Regions from separate parts of the Mesorhizobium sp. B2-5-4 genome, predicted to be linked through region 3. Evidence: predicted binding sites of a transcription regulator. Region 3 holds the regulator's gene; each other region holds the start of a gene.

Region 1 (5,586 bases), on a different contig from region 3:
GCCGGCATGGCGGCCCGCCATCTCACCGATCTCGGACATCGCCGCTTCGCCGTTCTGGCCCTGCCCTTCGCCGACAACAGGACAGGCCTTGTTTCGGCCGAACAGGTCCGGGCGGCAACCTATGCAGGGACGCGCGACCGCCTCACCGGCTATCTCCGGGAACTTTCGCGGGTTGGCGTCGATACATCCAAAGTACCCGTCTACGAGACCGCCAACGACGTGGCGAGCACGAAGGCAGGGCTCGAAACCATCTTCGCCTCCGACGCACCGCCCACCGCCATCCTGGCCATGTCGGACCGAATAGCCCTGGTGGCGCTCGAATGGCTGAGCGCACGCGGGCTCAACGTGCCTGACGATGTTTCCGTCGTCGGGTTCGACGGTGTTCCGGAAGCAGCGGTGTCCGAGCCGCCATTGACCACGATCGCCCAGCCGATTGCCGAGATGGGCCGCCTCGCCGTCAGGGCGATCCTGGAGAGCGACGCGCCGGTCAGCCGGCAGCAACTGCCGGTCGAACTGATCGTGCGGGGCTCGTCGGGTCCGCCCCGCGGTTGAGCCGCACGCCCGAAACGACTACCGATTGGCTCTTGCCATGGCAGAGAGGCCCAAAGGCGCACGAACCGGCGCGGGATCCTTTTGGGCCGTGCGGGCCTTGCCCGAACCGCCGATGGCCGACAGCCATTCGAGATAGAAGGCGAGCGCGAACTGCATGGCAATGCCGGCCGATATCAGCAGGCCGTCATAGACGAACCCGCCCGGATTGATCACCTTCATCACCTGCGCGACCATGGCGATCAGCGTGCCGGCGATGAAGACCGGCAGCGATCGTTTGCCCAGTATCGCCAGCGGATGGTCGGGGCTGGTGCGGAACAGGTTTGACAGCGTCGGCAGGGCGACGACGAGGTAGCTGACCGCCAGGATGTGCAACAGCCGCGGCAACGACAGGAAGGTCTTGTCGAAGCCGCCGATCACCACCGGCAGGTTGAACCACGTTATATGTCCCCAGAGCGGGCTATGCACCCACACCAGCGCCGCCAGCACATAGGCGGCGGCCGCGCCGATCAGCCAGCGGTTGACCGGAATGACACCACCGCGCCTGACATGCAGCATGGCGGCAAGGCCGATGTTGAACAGGAACTGCCAGGACAGCGGATTGAGGAACCAGAAACCGGGCTCGGGATAATTGGGCGGCGCGATCTGCCAGATTCCAGCAACGAGCCACAGCATGCCGGACAGGAGAAGGGCCGCGACGGGCCTGTAGCTGACAAACAGCACGAAGGCCGGCGCCATCAAAAGCAGCGCGGCATAGACCGGCAGGATGTTGTTGTAGCCGAGCTGGTGGCCAAGCGTGACGATGCCGACCAGCACTTGCGGCGTGTCCTTCATCAGCGGCTCGATATTGATGAGCTTCAGCAGTTCCGGCCGCTTGGCAAACACCGCCACGGCGCAGAACAGGGCCATCACCACCATCGTCGTGACGATATGGGCGACGTAGAGCACGCCCGCCCGCCGCCACATCTTCAAGGTCGCCAGAAGCCGGCCTCCCGGCCGGAATTTCGTGCCGTAGGCGAGCGCGACCGAGATGCCGGAAATCAGCACGAACGCTTCGGCCGCATCAGAAAAACCGAAATTCTTGTAGGTCAGGGCCTCGAAAGCCGTGCCCGGCACATGGTCGATGAAGATCGTGAGCAGGGCCAGCGCGCGCAGTACATCGATACGCGTGTCGCGTTCCAAGATACGCGAATTGCGATCTGGGATACGCAACTCGCGATCTGGGATACGCGAATCGCGATCTGGCGAAATAGGGGTGGTCATCGACAAAAGGCCTCAAAGCTGGTTGTTCATGTCCAGCAATGCGACCCCCGACGCACCGCTTCGATTCCTCCCACAGGGAGTATATCGGCGCAGAAACGGGCTGGAATGCGCCTGGTTCAATCAACTTTCGCGGAGCATGAAAATATTGCGTTTTGAAGCCGGCAAATTGAGCGAAACCTCATATAATCAACGGGATGCGATATGATTGGCGCCAGTGTCGAAAATGGTCCGCCGATGCTGGACCTGGCCTTTCCCTATCGTCTCCTCGGCGCCGGCGGAGGCGGCCGTGAATGCCTGTTCCTGCTGCATGGATCGGGTGTCGACGAGACAAGCATGGTGGCGCTGGCGAGACGCATGGCACCAGATGCCGCACTGGTCGCGGTGCGTGGCCGTATCCCCCAGGAGGACGGTTTTCGCTGGTTCGAGCGAATCTCGCCGACGCGCTTCGACCAGGAAAGCATCCGTGTCGAAACCGCCACGTTCGCGGCATTCGCAAGAGAAGCCGCCGCGCGCCACGGGCTTGATCTCGATCACGCGACATTCCTTGGCTATTCGAACGGCGCCAATCTGGTTTCAAGCCTGATGCTGCTCCATCCCGGCATGGTCCGGAGCGCCGCGCTGCTGAGGCCAATGCCTGTGCTCGACAAGGTCCCGGCGACGGACCTTGCGGGAACACGGACATTGATCATTGCCGGAGCCGCCGACGAGACCTACGGGCCTTTCGCGCCGGCGCTGGTGACGCTGCTCAGCCGGCACGGCACGGAAATCGACGCCCGGATTGTTCCATCGGGCCACGAAATCGGCAACCCGGACGCCGCGATCGTCGGCCGATGGCTGGCGGAATCGGTGGCGGCTGCGCAGGAAGGGTCCATCGGACGCACAAGTTGAAGAATAGCGTTTATCTACGGCCTTGGGCTGCCTCCAGCTTCCATTGTCCACAGCGGCGACATATCACTGTTACAGATTGCCTATCGAGATACTGTTCACTGAGGGGAGGTCTGCATGGCCGACAAGAACAGCATCACTTTGCTCGACGACACTTCGACATTGCCGGCAATCGTAGCCAATCCGTCCGACATCGCCAGAATCGAAAGCACGATCGACGTCAGAGACCGTGCCGGCATTTCTGTCTATGGCGACCGTGCCCAGCAGGCAGTCAGCGACTATGCCGACAAGATATTGTCCCAGTTGCGCAACCGAGACCTCGGCGATACCGGCGACCTCCTGACCGACATCATCATGAAGGCCAAGAATCTCGATCCGGCCTCGCTCAAGGACCAGGGTTTCCTCAGCGGCCTGTTCTCCTCGTTCAAGGAGCGGCTCGAGCGCTTCAAGGAGAAGTACGAGGACGTGGCGGGACAGATCGATCGCATCGGCCTCGAACTCGACCGTCACAAGGACACGCTGCGGCGCGACATTGCCGTGCTCGACGAGCTCCATGAGCAGACAAAGGGCTCCATCCTCAAGCTCGATGCCTATGTGCAGGCCGGCAAGAAATTCGTCGATGACTACCGCGGCAACGAGTTGCCGAAGTTGAAGGCCGCGGCGGATGCCGCTAGCGGCGACACTGGAGGCACGCTGGAGGCGCAAACCTATCAGGACGCCGTGCAGGCGCTCGACCGCCTGGAAAAGCGCATCTTCTACCTGGTGCAGGCGCGCCAGCTCGGCATCCAGCAATTGCCGCAGATTCGCATCGTCCAGTCGGGCGACGAGACGCTGATCGAGAATTTGCAAGCGACCTCGGCGCTGACCGTGCCGGCATGGAAGCAGAAGATGGTGATCCTGCTTGGGCTGACCAACCAGAAGTCGGCGCTCGAGCTGCAAAACACGGTGACCGACGCAACCAACGAGATGATCCGCCAGACGTCGAAAATGATGAAGGACCAGGCGATTTCGGTCGAGGAACAGGCGCAGCGCGGCATCGTTGACGTCGAGACGCTGGCGCAGGCCAATCGCGATCTCATCGACACGGTACAAGGCGTTCTGAAAGTCCAGCAGGAGGGCCGCCAGAAGCGGGCCGAAGCCGAAAAACAGATGGACCAGATGACGATCGACTTGAAGAAAGCACTGACCCAGTCCTGATCGGAACCGCCATGCCGAAGACGCTGACGTCCGTTCTGCTGCTCGCCTTCGCGGTGTTTTTGACGGCCTGCAATTCCAGCCAAGTCAAATTCTCGATCGTCTCCGGCTCCGAGAATACGGTGCTGGAGCCGATCGTCCAGGAATTCTGCGCCAAGCAAGGCGCGACCTGCACCATTTCCTATCAAGGCTCGCTCGACATCGGGCTCGGACTGCAAAAGCCTGGCGGCCTCGACCAGGACGCGGTTTGGCCGGCCTCCAGCGTCTGGGTCGACCTGTTCGACAGCGGCCGCAAGGTGCGCAACCTGACGTCGATCGCGCAGATGCCGGTCATTCTGGGCGTGCGCAAATCCAAGGCCACCGAACTCGGCTGGGTCGGCAAGCCGGTGTTCATGAAGGACATCCTGGCCGCGGTGAAGGACGGCAAGCTGAAATTCCTGATGACGTCGGCGACGCAGTCCAATTCGGGCGCCAGCGCCTATCTCGCCATGCTGTCCAGCGCGCTCGGCGGCAAGCAGGTGATCGAGCCGGGCGACCTCGACAATCCCGCCGTGCACGATACGGTAAGTGCCTTGCTGCAAGGCGTCGAGCGCTCGTCCGGTTCGTCGGGCTGGCTCGCCGATCTCTACGTCGACAGCGCCGGCAAGGGCACCGTCTATGACGCGATGTGGAACTACGAGGCGACGCTGAAGGAGACCAACGACAAGCTCAAGCAGATGGGCAACGAGCCGCTATACGCCGTCTATCCGGCCGACGGCGTCGCTGTCGGCGACTCGCCGCTCGGCTTCATCGATCATGGACGCGGAGCCGATGTCGAAAAATTCTTCACCGACCTCCTCGCCTATCTGCAGTCGGACGCGGCGCGCAAACGCATCGCCGATACCGGCCGGCGGCTGCCGCTCGGCGGCGCGGCCATCCCGGCCACCGCCGAGCCGGATTGGAATTTTGATCCCGGCAAGCTGGTGACATCGATCCGCATGCCGGAGCCGGCGGTGATCCGCAAGGCGCTCGACCTCTATCAGGAGGCCTTGCGCAAGCCTTCGCTGACGGCGCTGTGCTTCGACTTCTCCGGCTCGATGGAAGACCAGGGCGAGAAACAGTTGCAGGCGGCCGCGCAATTCCTGTTCACGCCGGAAAAGGCAAGCGAGGTGCTGGTGCAATGGACGCCGTCCGACCGCATCTTCGTGCTGCCTTTCGACGCCGTCGTGCGCGACACATTCGAGGCGAAGGGCGATGCGGCGGGCCAGAGCGAGCTGCTGACGGACGTTGCCCAGCAACGCGCCGGCGGCGGCACCGATATGTATGCCTGTGCCGACCAGGCCCTGCGGAAGATCGTTGCCACGGCGGACCTTTCGAAATACCTCCCGGCCATCGTCATCATGACCGACGGCCGCACCGATGGCGGCGCGGACCTGTTTCTCGCACGCTGGCGCAACGCCCCCGTGCGCGTGCCGGTCTTCGGCGTCACCTTCGGCGACGCCGACAAGAGCCAGCTCGACAGTCTCGCCAAGGCGACGTCGGCACGGGTCTTCGACGGCAGCGGCGATCTGGCCGGCGCCTTCCGCGCCGCCCGCGGCTACAATTAGAGCCTGCCGGGATGCGCGGCTTGTTCGGCAATGACTGGAACTGGATCGCGGCGGGCGTGATCTCGGCGGCGCTTCTTGTCGGCTTGGGTGTTCTGACCCAGTTCCCGTT
Region 2 (5,586 bases), on a different contig from region 3:
GGCGGATCAACAGCAGATAGATGATCGTCGCCGTGGTGATCAGCACCAGCACGCTGGTACTGCCAAGGCTGGTGATGTCGCGCATCGCCCCTTCCAGCCATGGCGAGCCGATGGGAACGCCGGGCTGGCCCGGCTGGCGGAAGGCAAGCAGGATTTCGGTATCGAAGGCGTGCGGCGTGGTGGCCCGTGCCACCTCCATCAATTCCTCGAACGCCCGCAGCCCACCGGCGATGACCAGGCCGGCCAGCAGCACCGGGAATTCGACCCGGTTGAGCATAGCTTTCGCAGCGTTCTTCATCGGCACCGTTACAACCGCCCTTGCAGATAGGGTCCAAGGGTGATCAGCGCCACGGCGGCGATCGCCAGCGCGATGCCGGCGGCCTGCAGCGCGTTGACGCGCTCGCCGAAGAACACCAGCGCCACGACGTTGACCGAGACCAGCTGGATCACCGCCGAGAGGCTGAAAGACACCGACATGCCGAACTCGCGGATCAGCCGCAGCATGATCAGATTGCCCAGCGAATAGAGCGCGAGCGTCAGCAGGATCTTGCCCAGGCTCGGTGCCAGGCCCCATTGCTTGGCGGCGGTCGCCGCCAGCAGGAAGATCACCGTCGAAAGGCCAAGCTGCAGCAGTCCCGAAAAACTCAACGTCCGTCCCCCCTCGAAGCGGCTTTCGCCTGATGTCGCGGACCATGTTTCCGAAGCGCGTCGAGACGTCAAGCGACGTCGTTTCCAACGAAGGTCTTGGCAACGGCGAGACTGAAGCTCAATGTGCTGGAATCGCCCGGCATGTCGATAGAAGGGCGGTCAGGGGACCATGATTCGTATTCTTCAGAACTTGGCGCGGCGCTGGAGCGAGCTTTCCCTTGCCCTGCAATTCGTCGTTGCCGGCGGCTTTGGGCTTCTGGTCGTCATGCTGGTCGTAGGGACCTGGGTGACGACGCAGATCCGGGACGGCATCACTCGCAATTCGGCTGCCACGACGGCCCTTTATGTCGACAGCGTGATTGCGCCGCTACTGCCCGACCTGCGCAAGAGCGAGGAGCTTAGCGCATCCGTCAAACAGGCGCTCGACGAGACGCTCGGCCAGGGCGCTCTCGGCAAACGCCTGGCATCGTTCAGGCTCTGGCGTCGCGACGGCACGGTGCTCTACGCGAAGGACGCGGATTTGATCGGCCGCCGCTTCGACCTGAACAAAAATCTGCGTTCCGCCTTCCAGGGCAGTGTCGTTGCCCAGTTCGATACGTTCGACGAGAACGAAGAGAAGGAGCGGGCCGCGGGCGTGCCGTTGCTCGAGATCTACAATCCCGTGCGCGAACCCTGGTCCGGCGACGTGGTCGCCGTCACCGAATTCTACGAGATCGCCAGCGATTTCAAAGCCACCCTGGCTTCCGCCCTGCTGTCGAGCTGGCTGGTGGTGGCCGGCACCACCTTGACGGCATTCCTGCTTCTGTCGAGCATCGTCCTGCGCGCCAGCCGCACCATCGACGACCAGCGCGGGGCGCTGCGCCGCCAGGTATCGGAGCTGCAAGGACTGGTGACGCAGAACAGCGCCTTGCGGCAACGCGTGCAGCGGGCGTCCCGCCGCGCCACCGCACTCAACGAAAGATACCTGCGCCGGATCGGCGCCGACCTGCATGACGGCCCGGCCCAGCTCGTGGCCCTGGCGGCGCTGCGCATGGACAGTCCGGTGTTCACCGGCGACGGCCATGGCAGCGAAGGCCGCTCGACCGAGGTCGCCATGATCCGCAAGACGCTGGAGGATGCGATGCGCGAAATACGCGGCATCTGCACCGGCCTGGTGCTGCCGCAGATAGAAACGGCGGCGGCCGCGGACGTGTTGCGGCTGGCCGTCGAGGAACATGAGCACCGGACGGGCACGTCGGTGAGGCTCACCCTGCCCGGACATTTGCCCGAACCCGGCGCTTCTGAGAAGATCAGCATCTATCGCTTCGTGCAGGAGGGGCTGAACAATGCCTACCGCCACGGGCGGGGCAAGGATCAGGCGGTGCATGCAGGAATGAAAAACGGCAGGCTTTTCGTTGAGGTGTCGGATGGCGGGCCGGGCTTCGATCCGGCGCGGGCCGAGGGGTTGGGGCTGGCCGGCCTCAGGGAGCGCGTTGAAAGCATCGGCGGACAGTTCGAAACCCTGACCGGGCCGAAAGGCACAAAGCTGGTGATCCGTCTTTCAGTCGAGGAGCAAGCATAATGGACGCCATTCGCATCGCCATTGTCGACGACCATCCGCTGTTCCGCGAAGGCGTGACCCGCAGCCTGTCGGAGATCGGAGGCTTCGAGATAGCCGGAGAAGGTGCGACCGCGCAGGACGCGGAACGCATCGTCTCGACCATGCAGCCCGACATATTGCTGCTCGATATTTCGATGCCGGGCGGCGGCCTGGCCGCGGTTGCAAGCATCCTTGCAGACCATCCCGCCCAGAAGATCGTCCTATTGACCGTTTCAGAGGCCAATGGCGATGTCACCAAGGCCCTGAATGCTGGCGTGCGCGGCTATGTCCTCAAAGGCGTCGGGTCGCGCTCGCTTGCCGATATCCTGCGCAACGTGGCGGCTGGCGAAAGCTATCTTTCGCCGATGTTGTCGGCCCGGCTGCTTTCCGATGTGCAGTCCCTGCAGCCTGCCAACGGCGTGGCGGACCGGCTGCGGCAACTCACCGGCCGGCAGACCGAAATCCTGCGGCTGGTGGCGGAGGGACTGAGCAACAAGGAAGTTGCCTTGCGCCTGGAACTGCAGGAGAAGACCGTGAAGCACCACATGACGGGGGTGCTGTCGAAACTCAGCGTGCGAAACCGCACGGAAGCAGCCCTCATGATGCGCGAGTTTCGCGACCGCGAGGCGGACCGCTCATAGAGCGGTTCGGCGTCTGCGTAATTCCGCCAGGAGAAAGCGCTGCGCGCTTTTCGCGGGAAAACCGTTTTTTCCTGGAATAAGCCCTCGGGGCATTTGGAACGCCACGCAAAGGAGGTCACCTCCGCCGGGGGGCGGCGGAGGTGACGTGTGAAACTGGTCGTTGCCTGTTGACCAGCTTCACAAGGCCGAAATTCACAAGGCCGAATTCACAGGGCCGAAATTCACAGCGCCTTGAGACGGCTGACATCGGCCGGTGTGGCCGGGCGGTCGATGATGGTGCGGCCGAGCGCATCCTTCATCCTGAAACGGCCGTTCTCGATGTTTTCCGTCATACCGTCGGGGTGCTGAACTGTAATCTTGTTGCCGTCCACGTCGACCTCGTCGCCGGTGGTGGGGTTGACATGGCTGCCCTTGTCGCTGCTCTTGTCGCGCTGGCCCTTGCCATTTCCGTTGTTCCCGCCGCCGCTATTCCCGTTACTGTTCCCGCTATTCCCACTATTCCCGCTGCCACCACCGTTGCCACCATTGCCGCCGTTGCCGCCGTTGCCGCCACCATTGCCACCGTCTCCGCCACCCTTGGCATGTGCGGTCGCGGCATCGATTCCAGGCACGAATCCATGGAAGGCAATTCCATAGGGAGCGACGGTCAGCGCCAGAAGCGCCGCCGATCTCAGAGCCAGGCGACAACAACGGGCCGTAATCGATCCGTGCATACTGATCTCCGTCGATTGAGCCGGCGCGCTCACCCCAACGTTGCAGTGCAACCAACATCGCCGAAAGACGTGGTGACCGAAAGCAGCCTCCGACCGTTGCGTTTGTCCCCCAGGACCTTTGCAGGCGCAAGATTGGACTAAAGTCCCAAGGCCCCGGCGTGAAAACCGGTATCGTGGGGGAGCGGCAGCGCGCATACGATGTCACGAAAATGTGATCGGTCGACTGTAAGGCGGTCGAACAGGCAACAAAATCCAGCCAAATCCAGCCAGAGGCTCCCATGACCGAACATCGCTCCACTGATGCCCGATTCCGCACCAGCCTGCTCGAGGAAAACGAAGGCCCAGCCAACAATCCCAGCGAAAACCGCACGATGGGCGAGATTATCGCCGCGCGGTTCTCGCGCCGCGGCTTCCTCAAGGGTTCGCTTGCCGTCTCGGCGATCGCCGCCACCGTCAGCCCGCTGGCGATGATCGCCGTCGACGATGCTCGCGCCGCGGAAGGCTCCGCCTTCACATTCGACGAGCTGGAGGCCGGTATCGACGACAAGCACCATGTCGCGCCGGGCTACGACGCCGACGTGTTGTTGCGCTGGGGCGATCCGCTGTTTGCCGATTCGCCGGAATTCGACCCGACCAGGCAGTCGGCGCAAGCCCAGGCCAGGCAGTTCGGCTATAACAACGACTATATCGGCTATGTCGCGATCGACGGCTCGGCGGAACACGGCCTGCTGGTCGTGAACCACGAATACACCAACCCGCATCTGATGTTCCCGGGCATCGTCAAGATCGTCGAGAAGGACGGCAAGAAGTCGGCCGAGGTGGCGCCGCTCTCGAAGGAGCAGGTCGATGTCGAGATGGCCGCCCATGGCGGCACCATCGTCGAGATCCGCAAGGACGGCGGCAAATGGCAGGTGGTGCGTGACGGCAAGCTCAACCGCCGCATCACCTCCAACACCGAGATGGCGCTGTCCGGCCCGGTCGCCGGCCATGACCGCGTCAAGACCAATGCCGATCCGTCCGGAACGAAAGTCTTCGGCACGATCAACAACTGCGCCGGCGGCGTCACGCCCTGGGGCACCTATGTTATGGCCGAGGAGAACATCCACGGCTATTTCTCCGGCGAGCTGCCGGAGGGCCACAAGGAAGCCGCCAACTACAAGCGCCTCGGCATACCGGAAGGCGCCTATGAATGGGGCGCGCATTATGACCGCTTCAACCTCGCCAAGGAGCCGAACGAGCCCAACCGCTTCGGCTGGATCGTCGAGGTCGATGTCAACGACCCGAATTCGGTACCGCGCAAGCGTACTGCCATGGGCCGTTTCAAGCATGAGGGTGCAGAATCGATCGTCGCCAAGGACGGCCGCGTCGTCTTCTATCTCGGCGACGACGAGCGCTTCGACTATGTCTACAAGTTCGTCACCAAGGGCACGTTCAACGCCGGCGACCGCGCGGCCAACAAGGACCTGCTCGACGACGGCACGCTGCATGTCGCCAAATTCGCCGAGGACGGCTCGGTCGAATGGATGCCGATCGTGTTCGGGCAGGGTCCGCTGACGGCGGAAAACGGTTTTGCCGGCCAGGCCGACGTGCTGATCGAGACGCGCCGCGCCGCCGACCTGCTTGGCGCCACCAAGATGGACCGGCCGGAAGACATCCAGCCCAATGCCGGCAACGGCAAGGTCTATGTCATGCTGACCAACAATTCCAAGCGCAAGGCCGATCAGGTCGACGCCGCCAACCCGCGCGCCGGGAATGCCTTCGGCCACATCATCGAGATCGTCGAGGACGGCGGCGATTTCGCCGCCACGAAGGGCAAGTGGGAAGTGCTGCTGAAATGCGGCGATCCGGCGGTGGCCGATGTCGGCGCCACCTTCTCCACCGCGACGACGGCCCATGGCTGGTTCGGCATGCCCGACAATTGCGCGATCGATTCGGCCGGGCGCCTGTGGGTCGCCACCGACGGCCAGGGCCCGAAGGCCACCGGCCGCACCGACGGCCTGTGGGC
Region 3 (5,586 bases):
AGAACGGCGTGATGATGACGCTCTGCGTCATCGCCGCCGGCATCGGCCTTGCCTGGCTGGCGCTGATCCTCGGCGCGCTGCTCTATAAGGGTCTGTCGGGCGTTTCGCTCTCGGTGTTCACGGAAATGACCCCGCCGCCCGGTGATGCCGGTGGCCTGCTCAACGCCATCTACGGCAGCATCGTGATGACCATCATCGGCATCGTCGTCGGCACGCCGATCGGCGTGCTGGCCGGCACCTACATGGCCGAATACGGCCGCTTTTCGAAACTCACCACCGTGGTACGCTTTATCAACGACATCCTGCTGTCGGCGCCCTCAATCATCATCGGCCTGTTCGTCTACGAATTGATGGTGCGGCCGATGGGGCATTTCTCGGCCATCGCCGGTGCCGTGGCACTGGCCATCCTGGTCATTCCCGTCGTGGTGCGCACCACCGAGGACATGCTCAACCTTGTGCCGAACGCCTTGCGCGAGGCCGGCACGGCGATTGGCGCGCCACGCTGGGTGGTCATCCGTTCGGTGGCCTACCGCGCGGCGATGTCCGGCATCGTCACCGGCATATTGCTGGCCATCGCCCGCATTTCCGGCGAGACGGCGCCACTTCTTTTCACGGCGCTGAACAACCAGTTCTGGTCGAGCAACCTCAACGCGCCGATGGCCAGCCTGCCGGTCACCATCTTCCAGTTCGCTCTCAGCCCCTATGAGGAATGGCAGCAACTGGCCTGGACCGGCGCACTCATAATCACATTGACGGTTCTCGCGCTCAGCATCTTTGCGCGCAGCCTGACCGGACGCAGAGAGGACAAATGAGCCAGATGTTGTCTCCAGACATGACGATTGCCACCGAGGCGGCCGCCAAGGCGAAGATCGAGGTCAAGAACCTCAATTTCTACTACGGCCAGTCGAAGGCGCTGAAGGACATCACGCTGTCGCTGCCCGAGCGCAGCGTGACGGCCTTCATTGGACCGTCGGGTTGCGGAAAGTCGACGCTGCTGCGCGTCTTCAACCGCATCTACGAACTCTACCCCAAGCAGACCGCCGAGGGTCAGGTGCTGCTCGACGGCCAGAACGTTCTCGACCGCTCGCAGGATCTCAACCTGTTGCGCACCAAGATCGGCATGGTGTTCCAGAAGCCGACGCCGTTCCCGATGTCGATCTATGAGAACATCGCCTTCGGCGTCAGGCTCTATGAGAAGATCGGCAAGGCCGAGATGGACGGCCGTGTCGAGCAGGCGCTGAAGCGCGCCGCGCTGTGGAACGAGGTCAAGGACAAGCTCAATGCCAGCGGCCTCAGTCTGTCGGGCGGCCAGCAGCAGCGGCTTTGCATCGCCCGCACCGTGGCGGTGAAGCCGGAGGTCATCCTGCTCGACGAGCCGGCCTCGGCGCTCGACCCATTGTCGACTGCCAAGATCGAGGAATTGATCGACGAGTTGCAGGCCGACTACACGATCGTCATCGTCACACACAACATGCAGCAGGCCGCGCGGGTCTCGAAGCAGACGGCTTTCATGTATCTGGGCGAGCTGGTCGAATTCGACAAGACCGAGAAGATCTTCACGTCGCCTCGCGAGAAGCGCACGCAGGACTACATCACCGGCCGCTTCGGCTGATCTCACGCATACGAGGACCAGGATCATGGCCGAACACACAGTCGCAGCCTTCGACGAGGATCTCGGACAGATCAGCAAGCTGATCAGCGACATGGGCGATCTTGCCGGCACGATGGTCGGCGGCGCCACCAAGGCGCTGCTGAATTCCGACAATGCGCTGGCACAGCGCGTCGTCTCCGACGACGCCATCATGGACGCGCGCCAGCGCGAACTCGACGATCGCGCCATCACCCTGATCGCCAAGCGCCAGCCGATGGCCGACGATCTGCGTCATGTCGTCGGCTCCATCCGCATGGCGGGCGATCTCGAACGCATCGGCGACCTTGCCAAGAACATTGCAAAGCGCGTCGGCTCCGTCGGCCTTACCGCCACCCCGCGCGATCTGTCGCACTCGATAGATTCCATGGCGCAGCTGGTGCTGATCCAGGTGCAGGGGGTAGTCGAGGAATACGCGGCAGGCGATGCCGCCGCCCTCGCCAAGCTCAGGAATGACGACGAACGCATCGACATCAAATACACTTCGGTGTTCCGCGAACTCCTGACCTACATGATGGAGGATCCCCGCAACATCACGGCTTGCACGCATCTTTTGTTCTGCGCCAAGAATCTCGAACGCATCGGCGACCACGTGACCAACATCGCCGAGAATGCGTATTATGTGCTGACCGGCACGCAACTGCCCGCCAACCGTCCGAAGCAGGACGAGACGGCGATGTCGGTGCCGGCGGCTTGACGGCAGGGATGATCAATCGATGATCGCGCCACGCATCATGGTGGTGGAGGACGAGGAGCCGCTCGGCGTGCTTCTCCGCTACAATCTGGAATCGGAAGGCTACCAGGTCGAGGTGGTGACACGCGGCGACGAAGCCGAGATCCGCCTCCAGGAGAACGTGCCCGACCTCCTGGTGCTCGACTGGATGGTGCCGGCGGTTTCCGGCATCGAACTCTGTCGGCGCCTGCGAATGCGGCCCGAGACCGAGAGGCTGCCGATCATCATGTTGACGGCGCGCGGCGAGGAGAGCGACCGCGTGCGCGGCCTCTCGACCGGTGCCGACGACTATCTGGTCAAGCCGTTCTCGACACCGGAATTCATGGCCCGGGTCAAGGCGCTGCTGCGCCGCGCCAAGCCGGAAGTGCTGTCCAGCGTGCTCAAGGTCGGCGACATCGTGCTCGACCGGGAATCGCACCGTGTCTATCGCAAGAAGAGCGAGATCCGGCTCGGACCGACCGAGTTCCGCCTGCTCGAATTCATGATGCGTCATCCCGGCCGCGTGTTCTCGCGCAGCCAGCTGCTCGACAATGTCTGGGGCGAGACGATCTATATCGATGAACGCACCGTGGACGTGCATGTCGGCCGGCTGCGCAAGGCGGTCAACAACGGCCGTATGCCGGACGTGATCCGCACCATTCGCGGCGCTGGTTACGCGATCCGCGAAGACTGAAATCAGGCTACATTCTTGCCCGGAACGCCGGGCCTCGCCAGCACGCCCGGCGCGAAAATCTCCTGGTCCACGAAGGTCAATGCGCGCATAGCGCAACCTTCGCGGATGAGCGGCAGCTCGTTCGGCTCGGTGTCGAAGGAAATCGATTCCGAATGCTGGCCGCCGGCGGTCTGGCCGATGGCCTCGCGCAAGGCCGGCTCGATCAGGTCGAAGGCGGCGGCGCTGACGCCGACCATGGCGACGGGTGCGGGATCGATCAGCGCGAACAGGCTGCCCAGCCCATAGCCCAGCGCCTCGCCGGCCTTGCGATAGGCTTCGCGCTCCGGTCCGTCTTTCTCCCTTGCCGTCGCGGCGAGTGTCCGCATCTGCGCATCGCTGACATCTGCGACCGGTTCGGCGTCCTCGCCAAGCTGCCTGGCGTTGCGCCAGATGGCGTAGTTGCCGGCATAGGCCTCGACGCAGCCGCGCCGTCCGCAGCGGCAGAGCGCGCCTCCCGGGCGATGGATCATGTGGCCGAACTCGCCTCCCGATGAATGCGTGCCGGTGAACAGCTCGCCCTTCAGCACCAGGCCCATGCCGATGCCGTGCGAGAGCAGGATGGCGATGAAGTCGTCGCGGTAGCGTTCGGGGTCGCGCCAGCGCAGCGCCACCGCCATCATGTTGCAGTCGTTCTCCATGGTGGCGGGGATGCCGAACTCGGCTTCAAGTATGTCGGCGAAGGGAATGTTCGTCTGCGGCGTGATCGGCGACCACAGCATCGCACGCGCCTCGCTGTCGGTGATGCCCTGGATCGCCAGCGCGATGCGGGCAATACTGCGGACGTCGAGATCGGGGTCCTCGAGGCGCCGCCGCACTATTGCCGTGCATTCGCCGATCAGCGCCTCGCGCGACATGGTCAGCGTGTCCAGCCGTCGCTGTTCCTCGGCGACCACCTGGCCGGAATAATCGATGACGGCGACGGACAGGAAATTCAGCGACAGCACCACGGTCATCACAGCCGCGGCCTCGGGGTTGAGGCCAAGGCCAACCTGCGGCCGGCCGCGTTTCAGTGAACCGGCTTCGTTCGGCTTGCCTTCGGTCAGGATACCCTCGTCGATCAGGTCGGCTGATATCGCCGATATGGTCGAGTGGCTGAGGCCGGTGGTGGCGGCGATCTCGGTGCGCGAGGGCTGACCACCCTGACGCACGGCTGCAATCACCATGGCGCGGTTGCGCCGGCGCAGATCGTCGTGGCGGATTCCGACCGACATGCTTCCCACATCCTCCCGTCGCCGCGGTTCTTGACACCCCCTCGAACCTCTCCGGCAATGGGCCGAATACTGGCAGATGCGGCAGGAGCTGTCATTTATTTATTGCGGGACTCGAAAAAAGGCTCCCGGCACCTCAAAATCCATCAGAATCGATGTTGACAGTGTTCCGACGATGGATCAGTGTTTTTTCGAGGCTCGAAAAAATAGGGCCTATGCCGGCCTTCGGGCCAGTTTGGTCGCGCCATACGCGGCGCAGGGAGGATATACCATGAAGAGATTCACAGTCGCCATCCTGGCGGGTGTCGCCATGTCGCTGACGCTGGCGTCGGTGGCGCAGGCGAAGGACAAGGTCATCGGCGTTTCCTGGTCGAATTTCCAGGAAGAGCGCTGGAAGACCGACGAGGCCGCCATGAAGAAAGCGATCGAGGCCGCGGGCGACAAGTACATTTCCGCCGATGCGCAGTCCAATCCCGGCAAGCAGCTGACCGATGTCGAAAGCCTGATTTCCCAGGGCGCCAATTCGCTGATCATCCTGGCGCAGGATGCTTCGGCCATCGGCCCAGCGGTGCAGAAGGCGCTCGACGAGGGCATTCCGGTCGTCGGCTATGACCGCCTGATCGAGAACAAGGACGTCTTTTACCTGACCTTCGACAACAAGGAAGTCGGCCGCATGCAGGCTCGCGAGGTGTTCAAGGTCAAGCCTGAAGGCAATTACGTCTTCATCAAGGGCTCGGGTGCCGACCCGAATGCCGACTTCCTGTTCTCGGGCTCGATGGAAGTGCTGAAGGAAGCCATCGACAGCGGCAAGATCAAGAATGTCGGCGAAGCCTATACGGACGGCTGGCTGCCCGCCAACGCCCAGAAGAACATGGAGCAGTTCCTCACCGCCAACGACAATAAGGTCGACGCCGTGGTCGCGGCCAATGACGGCACCGCCGGCGGCGTCGTCGCGGCGCTGACGGCGCAGGGGCTCGCCGGCACCGTGCCGGTCTCTGGCCAGGACGGCGACCACGCCGCGCTCAACCGCATCGCGCTCGGCACCCAGACCGTGTCGGTGTGGAAGGATGCGCGTGAACTCGGCAAGAACGCCGCCGAGATCGCCTCGCAGCTCGCCGACGGCAAGAAGATGACCGACATCGCCGGCGCGAAGGACTTCACGACGCCTGGCGGCAACACCGTCAAGTCGCTGTTCCTGACCCCGGTCGCCATCACCAAGGACAATCTCAACCTCGTCATCGACGCCGGCTGGATCAAGAAGGACGAAGTCTGCGCGGGCGTCGCC

The links. Region 3 encodes PhoB, which activates phosphate uptake and scavenging genes when phosphate is short. Its sites were predicted from a motif close to TGTCATNNANCTGTCAT; they were not measured.
Region 1: FJ492_RS06550 (toxic anion resistance protein) is a predicted target of PhoB. The motif match lies at 2,757-2,773, and genes of this name have one in related genera.
Region 2: FJ492_RS20385 (PhoX family phosphatase) is a predicted target of PhoB. The motif match lies at 3,781-3,797, and genes of this name have one in related genera.

What each region holds. Positions count from the first base shown of each region.
Region 1 covers NZ_VFUR01000004.1:96,540-102,125, reverse strand. The annotation lists gene FJ492_RS06565 (substrate-binding domain-containing protein) at 1-552, shown strand, start outside; gene FJ492_RS06560 (OpgC family protein) at 571-1,812, opposite strand; gene FJ492_RS06555 (alpha/beta hydrolase) at 2,014-2,700, shown strand; gene FJ492_RS06550 (toxic anion resistance protein) at 2,815-3,894, shown strand; gene FJ492_RS06545 (substrate-binding domain-containing protein) at 3,906-5,477, shown strand; gene FJ492_RS06540 (5-bromo-4-chloroindolyl phosphate hydrolysis family protein) at 5,489-5,586, shown strand, end outside.
Region 2 covers NZ_VFUR01000016.1:96,031-101,616, forward strand. The annotation lists gene FJ492_RS20360 (phosphatase PAP2 family protein) at 1-298, opposite strand, end outside; gene FJ492_RS20365 (hypothetical protein) at 307-648, opposite strand; gene FJ492_RS20370 (sensor histidine kinase) at 818-2,209, shown strand; gene FJ492_RS20375 (response regulator transcription factor) at 2,206-2,868, shown strand; gene FJ492_RS20380 (hypothetical protein) at 3,090-3,581, opposite strand; gene FJ492_RS20385 (PhoX family phosphatase) at 3,860-5,586, shown strand, end outside.
Region 3 covers NZ_VFUR01000006.1:223,262-228,847, reverse strand. The annotation lists gene pstA (phosphate ABC transporter permease PstA) at 1-812, shown strand, start outside; gene pstB (phosphate ABC transporter ATP-binding protein PstB) at 809-1,612, shown strand; gene phoU (phosphate signaling complex protein PhoU) at 1,638-2,345, shown strand; gene phoB (phosphate regulon transcriptional regulator PhoB) at 2,365-3,054, shown strand; gene FJ492_RS10085 (ROK family protein) at 3,057-4,304, opposite strand; gene xylF (D-xylose ABC transporter substrate-binding protein) at 4,573-5,586, shown strand, end outside.